DNA from 2 places in the Clostridioides sp. LIBA-6822 genome. Region 2 is predicted to be linked to the other one. Evidence: riboswitches for the same ligand, from Rfam matches in the RefSeq annotation. Region 2 holds a riboswitch; the other holds the start of a gene.

Region 1 (5,352 bases), 900 kb from region 2:
TTTTGTAAGTATTAATTATAAAAATGCTATCGTTTGCATTTTAGTATAGATACTAAGCTTTTATATAAGAGGGTAGTTTTTATATGAATGTTTTTCTAATAATTTATGTAGTAGTCAGTTTTATACCACAAAATATTGTAATTATATGAATCATATGTTATTATTCAACATGATTACAATGTAAAGAATATTTAATATATATAATAATTTATAAGTTGGCATCAGATAGTATATAAAGATATGTATATCAAAGATATAAAAGTATGATATAAAGATATGAAATAAAGTTGTAAAGGAGTGCTTTAAATGAAGTTTTCACAATTTAAGTATGAAAGACCCAATTATGATAGTATAAAAAAAGAATTTTTGGAGTGCGTAGAAGATATAAAAAAATCCTGTAATTATGAAGAACAGCAAGAAAATATACATAAGATTAATTTATTGAGAAATAAAATAGAAACGTTGTCAAATATAGCATCAATAAGATACAGTATAGATACACTTAATAAATTCTATCAAGAGGAAAAAAATTACTGGGATGAATATCTGCCTTTGTATGAAGAATTAAATTCTTATTTTTATGATGCTGTAATAAATTCAAAGTTTAAATGTGATTTGATAAAAAAATTTGGGGAACAATTTTTCACAATAATAGACTATTCTCTAAAAAGTTTTTCTAAAGATATAATAAGTGAATTGCAAGAAGAAAATAAATTGTGTTCGGAGTATACTAAACTTTTAGCATCAGCACAAATAATGTTCGATGGAGAAGAAAGAAATTTATCTGGTATGGGAAAGTTTATGTATTCTAATTGTAGAAATACAAGAGAATTAGCCAACAAAGCGTATTATAATTTTTTTGAAGAAAACGAATCAAAATTTGATGACATATTTGATAAACTGGTCAAACTTAGAGATAAGATATCTAAAAAATTAGGCTTTGAAGATTTTGTAGAGCTTGGATATGTTAGAATGATGAGAAGTGACTATAGAGAAGATATGGTAGAAAACGTTAGAAAGCAAGTATTAAAATATGTTGTTCCAATGGCTAATGAGCTTTATGAAAAACAGGTTAAAAGACTTGGTTTAGAAAACTTAAGCTACATAGATGAAGACGTGGAATTTTTAACAGGAAATGCAAGTTTAAAAGGCGATTCAAAATACATAATTCAGAATGGGCAAAGGATGTATAGTGAGCTTTCAAAAGAAACAGATGAATTTTTTAATTTTATGCTAGAAAATGAACTTATGGATTTAGAAACAAAGAAAGGTAAAGGAGCTGGAGGCTATTGTACCTACATACCAGATTACAAGTCGCCATTCATTTTTTCTAACTTTAATCAAACTTCTGATGACATAGATGTATTAACACATGAAGCAGGACATGCGTTCCAGTTATACATGTCTAGATGGATTGATATGCCAGAGATTAATTTTCCCACACTTGACAGTTGTGAAATTCATTCAATGAGTATGGAATTTATAACATGGCCATGGATGAATCTGTTTTTTAAAGAAGATACAGATAAATATAAATTTACTCACTTGTCAACAGCAGTCAAATTTATACCTTATGGAATAATTGTTGATGAATTTCAGCATTATGTTTATAAAAATCCTAATGAGGATAAGGCAAAAAGAAAAGAAAAATGGAGATATTTAGAGAAAAAATATTTACCTCATAGAAACTATGATAATAATTCTTTTTTAGAGCGAGGTTGTTGGTGGTTTAAGCAAGGTCATATATTTAAAAATCCGTTTTATTACATAGACTATGTACTAGCTCAAGTTTGTGCATTACAATTTTGGAAAAAAATGATTCAAGATAGAGATGCAGGATGGCAAGATTATATAAATATTTGTAAAGTTGGAGGAACAAAATCATTTTTAGGTATTGTAAGTATGGGAAATTTATATTCACCATTTGATAATAACTGTATTAAGTCTATCATGGGTAATGTTAAATCTTGGTTTGATGAAATAAATGATAGCAAATTATAAAAAATTATGAGAATTTCAGTGGGTAAAAGTAAAAAATTAAAAAATATGTAAAAATCAAAGATTTGCTGTGAAAATAGTTATATTTTTAATCAGTTTGAGAAAGTAAACCAAAAAAGGTTTGTACTTAAAAAAAAAAGAAAATACAGGAAATATGTAATATCAACACTTGGAAAAAAAAGTAAAAATGTATACAAAATACATATAAAAAAACTATTGCAAATTTTATAGAATGTTTATATACTTAAGTCAACAGAGATAGAAAAAAGCTATTTATAGAAAACAAAGGATAAATTGCTTAATTTTCAATTTTCTGATAACTTAATAATCCGGATGAAGAGTATGGGAGACTGCTTTATAAAAAAGCGACCGAAGGGACAAATTTAATCCTATTTACCCAAAAGATTAGATGAAATTCTCAGGTAAAAATGACTGTACTTGGACGGGGCTCTGAAAATGATTTTAACAGGGAAGACAAATTGGGAGATTTGTTTTTCCTGTTTTTTATTTATCAAGTAATAAATAAAAGATTGAAAGAGAGTAAAAAAATGATAATAATTACAAATAATCCGAAAGTAAGAGAAGAAGTTCAAGAAAGAGAAGTTTTGTTTAAAGACACAACTTATATTGGTATCTTAGAAGCAAGTAGAGATTTGATACATGAAGGATATGAACTTTTATCTCATCCACTCTATGGGAGTGTAAAACCAAATGAAACACCTTATAGAACTGTTATACTAAAGAGAGGAAATCGTTTGGATATAAACTCTTTAACCTTAATTGAAGAAGCAATCATCACTGCAAGTAAATTTCAGAATAATAAAAAGACTCCAAAATGGACAGAAAGTGTTCAAGACGACTTTAGGGTAATTGATTATGATATATTTTATAATACAATACAAAGAATGCAGTATGAATAAAAAAAATTGTTAAAAAATTATTAAAGCAGCCTAAATATTAAATCTAATTTAATATTAAATAAAATGAGAAATCTAATTGGGGAGGATAAGTCAAAATGGAAAATGTGTATGACTTAGTAATAATTGGTTCAGGACCAGCAGGGCTTGCAGCAGGGCTTTATGGGGCAAGAGCAAAGTTGAATACTCTAATCCTAGAAAAAGACAAAACTGGTGGGCAAATTGTAATAACACATGAAATTGCAAATTATCCAGGGTCAGTTCCAAATGCAACAGGACCAAGTCTAATAGCTAGAATGGTTGAACAATGTAAAGAGTTTGGAGCAGAAATTCTAAGAGATAACATTGTAGATACTGAGCTAGATGGAGATATAAAAGTTTTAAAAGGTCAAAAAGCAGAATATAGAGCTAAAGCAGTAATAATAGGAACAGGAGCAACTCCAAGAAAAATTGGTTGCCCAGGGGAAAAAGAACTTACTGGTAAAGGTGTTTCATATTGTGCAACTTGTGATGCAGACTTCTTTGAAGATTTTGAAGTATTTGTTGTAGGTGGAGGAGATAGTGCATTAGAGGAAGCAATGTATTTAACTAAATTTGCTAGAAAAGTAACAATTGTACATAGAAGACAAGGATTTAGATGTGCTAAGAGTGTTGAAGAAAAAGCAAAAGCTAATCCAAAGATAGAGTTCTTATTAGATACAGTAATAGAAGAAATCAAAGGTGATGGAATACTGGAGTCAGTTGTATTTAAAAATAAGATTACTGGAGAAACTCATGAATACTTTGCAGATGAAGAAGATGGAACAATGGGAGTATTTGTTTTCGTTGGATTAGATGCTCAAACTGATTTATTCAAAGGTAAAGTTGATATGGATGAAAAAGGTTATATAATAACTGATGAAGACATGAAAACTAACATACCAGGTGTATTTGCAGCAGGAGATTGTAGATCTAAAACTCTAAGACAGGTTGTAACTGCAACTAACGATGGAGCAATTGCATCTATAGTAGCTGAGAAATATATTGATGAAAAGTTTGGAAACTAAAAATCTGTAAATTAAATTTAATGAATAATATTTAAAATAAAATAAAAATTTCAAGGGGGAAAAATAAAATGTTAGATTTAGATAAGGCTACATTTGAAGAAGAAGTTTTAAACGCAGAAGGTTTTGTATTTGTTGATTTCTGGAGTGAAGGTTGTGAACCTTGTAAAGCTTTAATGCCAGATGTTCATAAATTAGCTGAGACTTATGGGGACAAAATAAAATTCTGTAAGATGGATACAACAAAAGCTAGAAGATTAGCTATAAAACAAAAAGTATTAGGTCTTCCAACTATGGCTATATACAAAGATGGGGAAAAAGTGGACGAAGTTACTAAAGATGATGCTACAGTTCCTAATATAGAAGACATGATTAAAAAATATCTTTAAGATATTGGCGAAATATTAACAATAAAATAAAAATATGTTTTAGTCTGAAGATAATAAGATAAAAGAGATTTTTATATTCAAGTTTGTTAAAAAAATAATTTTAAATAAAATAATTTTTTTACAGTAAATATTTTTTAATAGTATAACAAATAGTTAAGACATAAAAATACTATATTATAAAAATATCTTTAAGATTTAAGATAAGTTATAAAATGATATAATTTTGAGAAAAACTCAAATGCATATACACAAATTAAATAACAGGAGGTGCAAGTATGCGTCTTGAATTAGGGAAAATCTTTATAAAAGATATTCAATTTGGTGATGTAACAGAAGTAAAAGATGGAGTATTATTCATCAATAAGCAAGAGATGCTACAAGAGATTGGTGGAGATGAGCATATAAAATCTATAGATATAGAATTAGCTCGTCCAGGTGAAAGCGTAAGAATAACACCTGTAAAAGATGTTATTGAGCCAAGAGTAAAAGTTGAAGGTAATGGGGGAATATTCCCAGGTATAATGTCTAAAGTTGACACTGTAGGAGAAGGAAAAACTCATGCTTTAAAAGGTGTAGCTGTTGTAACTACTGGAAAAATAGTAGGTTTCCAAGAAGGTATAGTAGACATGACTGGAGAAGGAGCTAAATACACTCCATTTTCTAAATTAAATAATGTTGTAGTAATAGCTGAACCTATTGATGGTTTAAAACAATACGCTCATGAAAAAGCTGTTAGAATGATAGGATTTAAAGCAGCAATGTATTTAGGAGAAGCAGCAAGAAATCTTACTCCAGATGAAGTTTCAGTATATGAAACTAAACCTCTTCTTGAGTCAATAAAAGAATATCCAGAACTTCCAAAAGTAGGATATGTTTACATGCTTCAAACTCAAGGATTATTACATGATACTTATGTATATGGAGTGGATGCAAAACAAATAGTACCAACTTTATTATATCCAACAGAATTAATGGACGGAGCAATTGTAAGTGGTAACTGTGTTT
Region 2 (5,352 bases):
AATTGGAGGAGTAATAAATCTTGTTGCTAAAATGGGAGGAGCTAAGGCTATAGCTGAAGCACTTGCCAAAAGAGCGAAATCAGCAAAAGGTACACAACTTATAACATGGTTTTTGGGTCTTTTAGTATTCTTTGATGATTATGCTAATTCATTAATAGTAGGTCCTATGATGAGACCTGTTGCAGATAAAATGAAAATATCAAGAGAAAAATTAGCCTTTATAATAGATGCTACAGCAGCACCAGTTGCTGGATTAGCCATAATATCTACATGGATAGGTCTTGAAGTTGGTTTAATACATGATGCTTTTGAAAGTATAAGTGTGGATGTTGATGCATTTGGTATATTTTTAAATACAATACCATTTAGATTTTATAATATATTAATATTAGCGTTTATTGTAATATCAGCATTATTATTAAAAGAATTTGGGCCAATGAGAAAGGCTGAGATAAAATCTAGAAGTAGAAAAGTTGGTACAGACCTTGATGAAGGCGTAGAAGAATTAGATGATTTAGCTCCAAAAAATGGAGTGAAATTGAGTGTGTGGAATGCTATAATTCCAATTGGAACATTAATAATAGTTGCTTTAGCATCATTCTATTATAGTGGATATACATCTATAATGGAAGGTGAAGATAAAGCTCTAATACAACTATTTACAAATTCACCATATTCTTTTGGGGCAATAAAAGAAGCATTTAGTGCATCTGATGCATCTAGAGCATTATTCCAATCTGCACTTGTTGCAAGTTTAGTTGCTATTATAATGGCTGTAGTAAAAAAGATTTTTACAGTATCAGAAGCAATTGATGTCTGGATAGATGGAATGAAAAGTTTAGTAATTACTGGTGTAATATTAATACTTGCATGGTCATTGAGTTCAGTAATAAAAGAATTAGGTACAGCTAAATTTTTAATACACTTATTATCAGGCTCACTACCTCCATTCTTATTGCCAAGCTTAATATTTGGTTTAGGAGCAATAATATCTTTTGCTACTGGAACAGCTTATGGAACTATGGGTATACTTATGCCACTTGCAATACCACTAGCATACTCATTAAACCCTGATATGTCCTATGTAATAGTAAGTACAAGTGCAGTTTTAACAGGTGCAATATTTGGAGACCATTGTTCTCCAATTTCAGATACAACAATACTTTCTTCAATGGGAGCTGGTTGTAATCACATAGACCACGTTAATACTCAAATGCCATACGCTATATTTACAGCAATAATCACTATTGTATTTGGATATATACCAGCTGGATTTGGATTACCAATATATATAGTATTACCAGTGGCTATAGCTGCGATATTTGTGGGTATTCAAATAATTGGTAAGAAAGTTGATGAAGCAGAGATAGAACTTGCAGAATAAGGATATAAATAAATTTCACCTTTTATTATCATTGTTTTGTTAGTTTTTAGATAATTTTAAAAAGTTATTGAAAATAATAGCGAAATATAGTAAAATAAAAGAGTGATAAGCGGATGTGGCGGAATTGGCAGACGCACTAGACTTAGGATCTAGCGCCATTGGCGTGGGGGTTCGACTCCCTTCATCCGCACTCTACAGTGCTTAGTTGTGCTGAAAAAAAAACTGGGGTTGCTGGCTTTCGGAGTGGGCTATCCCGTTTTTATTTTTTGAGAAATAAACCAAAATACAATATGAATATATTTCTAAAGATATTTTCTAATAAATATACAAAAGCACATTAAGTGCTTTTTTTGTTGTCTGAAAATGTGTTTACATATAAATTTTAAGACATTTGTTAAGAATATAAAATCTATAATAACGTATTTCTAATAAACAATTTAAAGTCACAATATAATCTGTTTTTTATAAACTTATAAAAAATATATCTGTTTAATAAGTTTAATTTTATTTAAAAATGCTCTATTTCAAAATCTTATTTTTCACAAAGATAAAATTGCAAACGATTCTATTGTGTGTATGAATATATCTTTAACATAATATAGTAAATTACAATATAACTTTACTTTTAGTGTTTTGTATGACATATTAATAATAAATTAAATAAATATATTATTTTACATTAATATATAACATATATGTATAAAAGTTAATAATATAAAAGTAATATAATTGATAATAAAAACTTAACAAAAAAATTAATACATAAAAAAAAATAAATATAATGTGTTGACATTTAATTGAAATATTCATACAATAAAAATGAAAATAAATATTTCCAAATGAGATTAGCGAGAGAGACCTTTATATAAAAAGGCGCCGAAGAAGAAATTTAAGAAATGCCAATTCTTAGAGAAACTTTCAGGCAAAGATATCGCTAGTTGATGGGACTCTGGAGAGACTTAAGTTAATATACTATAAGTCACCGAAGAAGCAAAATAATATTAAATTATTAAATCTTTCAGGTATACAAACAGGGATATATAGGCTAGGATTATTTTCTATGCTAATATATCTTTTTTTTATGAAAAAGTATAGGACATAATATCGAAATTGCTTAAATATAGTGGGTCTAATTTTATAGGGAGGGTTATATATGAATGAATTGAAAAGAGTGCCTTTGTATAATATACACAAAGAGCTTGGAGCAAAACTTGTTGAGTTTGCTGGCTGGGAAATGCCTTTAGAATATGAAGGAATAAATAAAGAGCATGAAATGGTTAGAAAAAGTGCAGGTATCTTTGATGTATCTCATATGGGAGAGGTACAAATAAAAGGTGTAGATTCAGAAAAATTTATACAAAATTTAGTTACAAATGATATAAGCACATTAAAGGTAAATGACATTATATATACACCTATGTGTTATGAAAACGGAGGAGTAGTTGATGATTTATTAATATATAAATTTGGTGAAGAAGATTATTTATTAGTAATAAATGCAGGGAATATAGATAAAGATGTGGCATGGATAATAAAACAAAGTAAAGGTTACAATGTAGATATAAAAAATGTTTCTAATGAAGTTAGTCAACTAGCAGTTCAAGGGCCTAAAGCAGAAGAAATTCTTCAAAAAATCACAGACATAGATTTAAAATCAATAAAATTTTATAAGTCAATTCCATCAACAAAAATATGTGGTTTAACTTGTTTAGTTTCAAGAACAGGATATACTGGAGAAGATGGATTTGAGATATATTGTAAAAATGAACATACAGAAATAATTTGGAATGAAGTTTTAAAAGCTGGAGGAGAAGATATATGTCCTGCTGGTTTAGGTTGTAGAGATACTTTGAGATTTGAAGCAGCTCTACCTCTATATGGTCATGAAATAGGCGAACATATATCTCCAATTGAAGGAGGCCTATCCATTTTTGTAAAAACAAACAAGGAAGATTTTATTGGAAAAACAATCTTATCAGAAGAAAAAGAAAATGGAGCTAAAAGAAAATTAGTTGGATTTGAAATGCAAGGCAAAGGGATGCCTAGAAATGGATACGATATAAAGATTGGTGACAAAATAGTAGGCTTTGTAACAACAGGATGTGCTTCTCCAACAACAGGAAAGATTTTAGGTATGGGAATTATAGATTCTGAGTATGCAAAAGTAGGAAATGAAATAGGTATAGCAATCAGAAAAAAAGTTGTTCCTGCCATGATAGTTAAGAAACCTTTTTATAAAAAGCAATATAAAAAAGATAATACTGTATTAAATGAAGAAAATAAATTTTCATATATACCTGCCACAAGTGAAGATAAATCAAAAATGTTAAAGGTAGTAGGATTAAATTCAGTTGATGAATTATTTTCAGATATACCAGATGAAATAAAGTTAAAAAGAGATTTAAACTTGGAAAGTGGGAAATCTGAATTAGAAGTAAGTAAAATAGTAAAAAGACTGTCAGAAGAAAATTTAAGTTTAGAAGACTTAACTTGTTTTCTTGGAGCTGGTGCATATGACCATTATATACCATCAATTATAAAACATATAACTTCAAGGTCTGAATTTTATACAGCATATACTCCATATCAAGCTGAAATAAGTCAAGGGACTTTACAAGTAGTGTTTGAGTTCCAATCTATGATTGCAGAAATTACTGGAATGGAAATTGCAAATGCATCAATGTATGATGGAGCAACTGCTGCAATAGAAGCATGCATAATGGCTATGAATCAGACTAGAAAAAGTAAAATAGTAGTATCAAAAACTACACATCCTGAAACTTTATCAGTACTTAAAACTTATCTACAATACAAAGATTGTGAAATAGTAGAAATTGATTTTTGTAATGAATATGGAACTACAGATATAGAAAAATTAAGGGCTTCAGTGGATAAAGATACAGCATGTGTTCTTATACAGACTCCTAACTTCTTTGGTATTATTGAAGAAATGGAGGAAATAGAAAAGATAACTCATGAAAATAAAGCTATGTTAGTTATGAGTGTTGACCCAATATCATTAGGTGTTTTAAAGACGCCAGGTGAGATAGGAGCAGATATTGTTATTGGAGAAGCTCAATCACTAGGAAATCCTCTTAACTTTGGAGGACCTTATGTAGGATTTTTGGCTAGTAAATCTAAGTATACGAGAAAAATGCCAGGAAGGATAGTTGGGCAAAGCTTGGATACAGAAGGAAAAACTGCATATGTGTTAACTTTACAAACTAGAGAACAGCATGTGAGAAGAGAAAAAGCAACTTCTAATATATGTTCAAATCAAGCTTTAAATGCTCTTGTAGCTTCAATATACATGGCTACTATGGGGAAAGAAGGATTTAAAGAGGTTGGTATGCAATCTATGAAAAAAGCACATTATGCTTATAATAAGCTTATACAAACAGGAAAATATAAGCCAATATTTAAAGGTAAATTTTTCAAAGAATTTACTGTACAAGGAAATCTTAATATAGAGACTATAAATAATAAACTTTTAGAAGAAAATATATTAGGTGGTTATAACTTAGAGCACAATTACCCAGAATTAAAAAATTCAACTTTACTTTGTGTAACTGAGAAAAGAAGCAAAGAAGAAATAGATAAGTTAGTTGGAATAATGGAGGGATTATAATGAAAGAATATAATAGTTTGTTGATAGATATATCTAAAAAAGGTAGAAAAGCATATTCGCTTCCAAAGTTAGATATAGATGATATAAAAGTAGAAGATATGATTGACCAAAGTATGGTTAGACAAAGTGAATTGAATTTGCCAGAAGTTGGCGAATTAGAATTAGTTAGACATTATACCCTATTATCAAATAAAAATTTTGGAGTTGATACAGGTTTTTATCCTTTAGGTTCTTGTACTATGAAATATAATCCTAAAATAAATGAAGATATGGCAGCACTTCCAAACTTTACTGGAATGCATCCATACCAATCTTCATACACAGCACAAGGTTCTCTCTC

What was found. A riboswitch is a leader RNA that binds a small molecule or an ion and turns the genes downstream of it on or off. The one in region 2 is predicted to bind glycine.
Region 1: another riboswitch for glycine. It lies ahead of ACTG48_RS13200 (GrdX family protein); the one in region 2 lies ahead of gcvPA (aminomethyl-transferring glycine dehydrogenase subunit GcvPA).

Annotation. Positions count from the first base shown of each region.
Region 1 is NZ_CP196995.1:2,740,833-2,746,184, reverse strand. Features, by position in the region: gene ACTG48_RS13205 (M3 family oligoendopeptidase) at 307-2,001, shown strand; glycine riboswitch at 2,332-2,443, shown strand; gene ACTG48_RS13200 (GrdX family protein) at 2,547-2,918, shown strand; gene trxB (thioredoxin-disulfide reductase) at 3,014-3,961, shown strand; gene trxA (thioredoxin TrxA) at 4,030-4,347, shown strand; gene ACTG48_RS13185 (glycine/sarcosine/betaine reductase component B subunit) at 4,623-5,352, shown strand, end outside.
Region 2 is NZ_CP196995.1:1,839,194-1,844,545, forward strand. Features, by position in the region: gene ACTG48_RS08795 (Na+/H+ antiporter NhaC family protein) at 1-1,384, shown strand, start outside; tRNA gene ACTG48_RS08800 (tRNA-Leu) at 1,494-1,574, shown strand; glycine riboswitch at 2,224-2,328, shown strand; glycine riboswitch at 2,332-2,420, shown strand; gene gcvPA (aminomethyl-transferring glycine dehydrogenase subunit GcvPA) at 2,538-5,012, shown strand; gene gcvPB (aminomethyl-transferring glycine dehydrogenase subunit GcvPB) at 5,012-5,352, shown strand, end outside.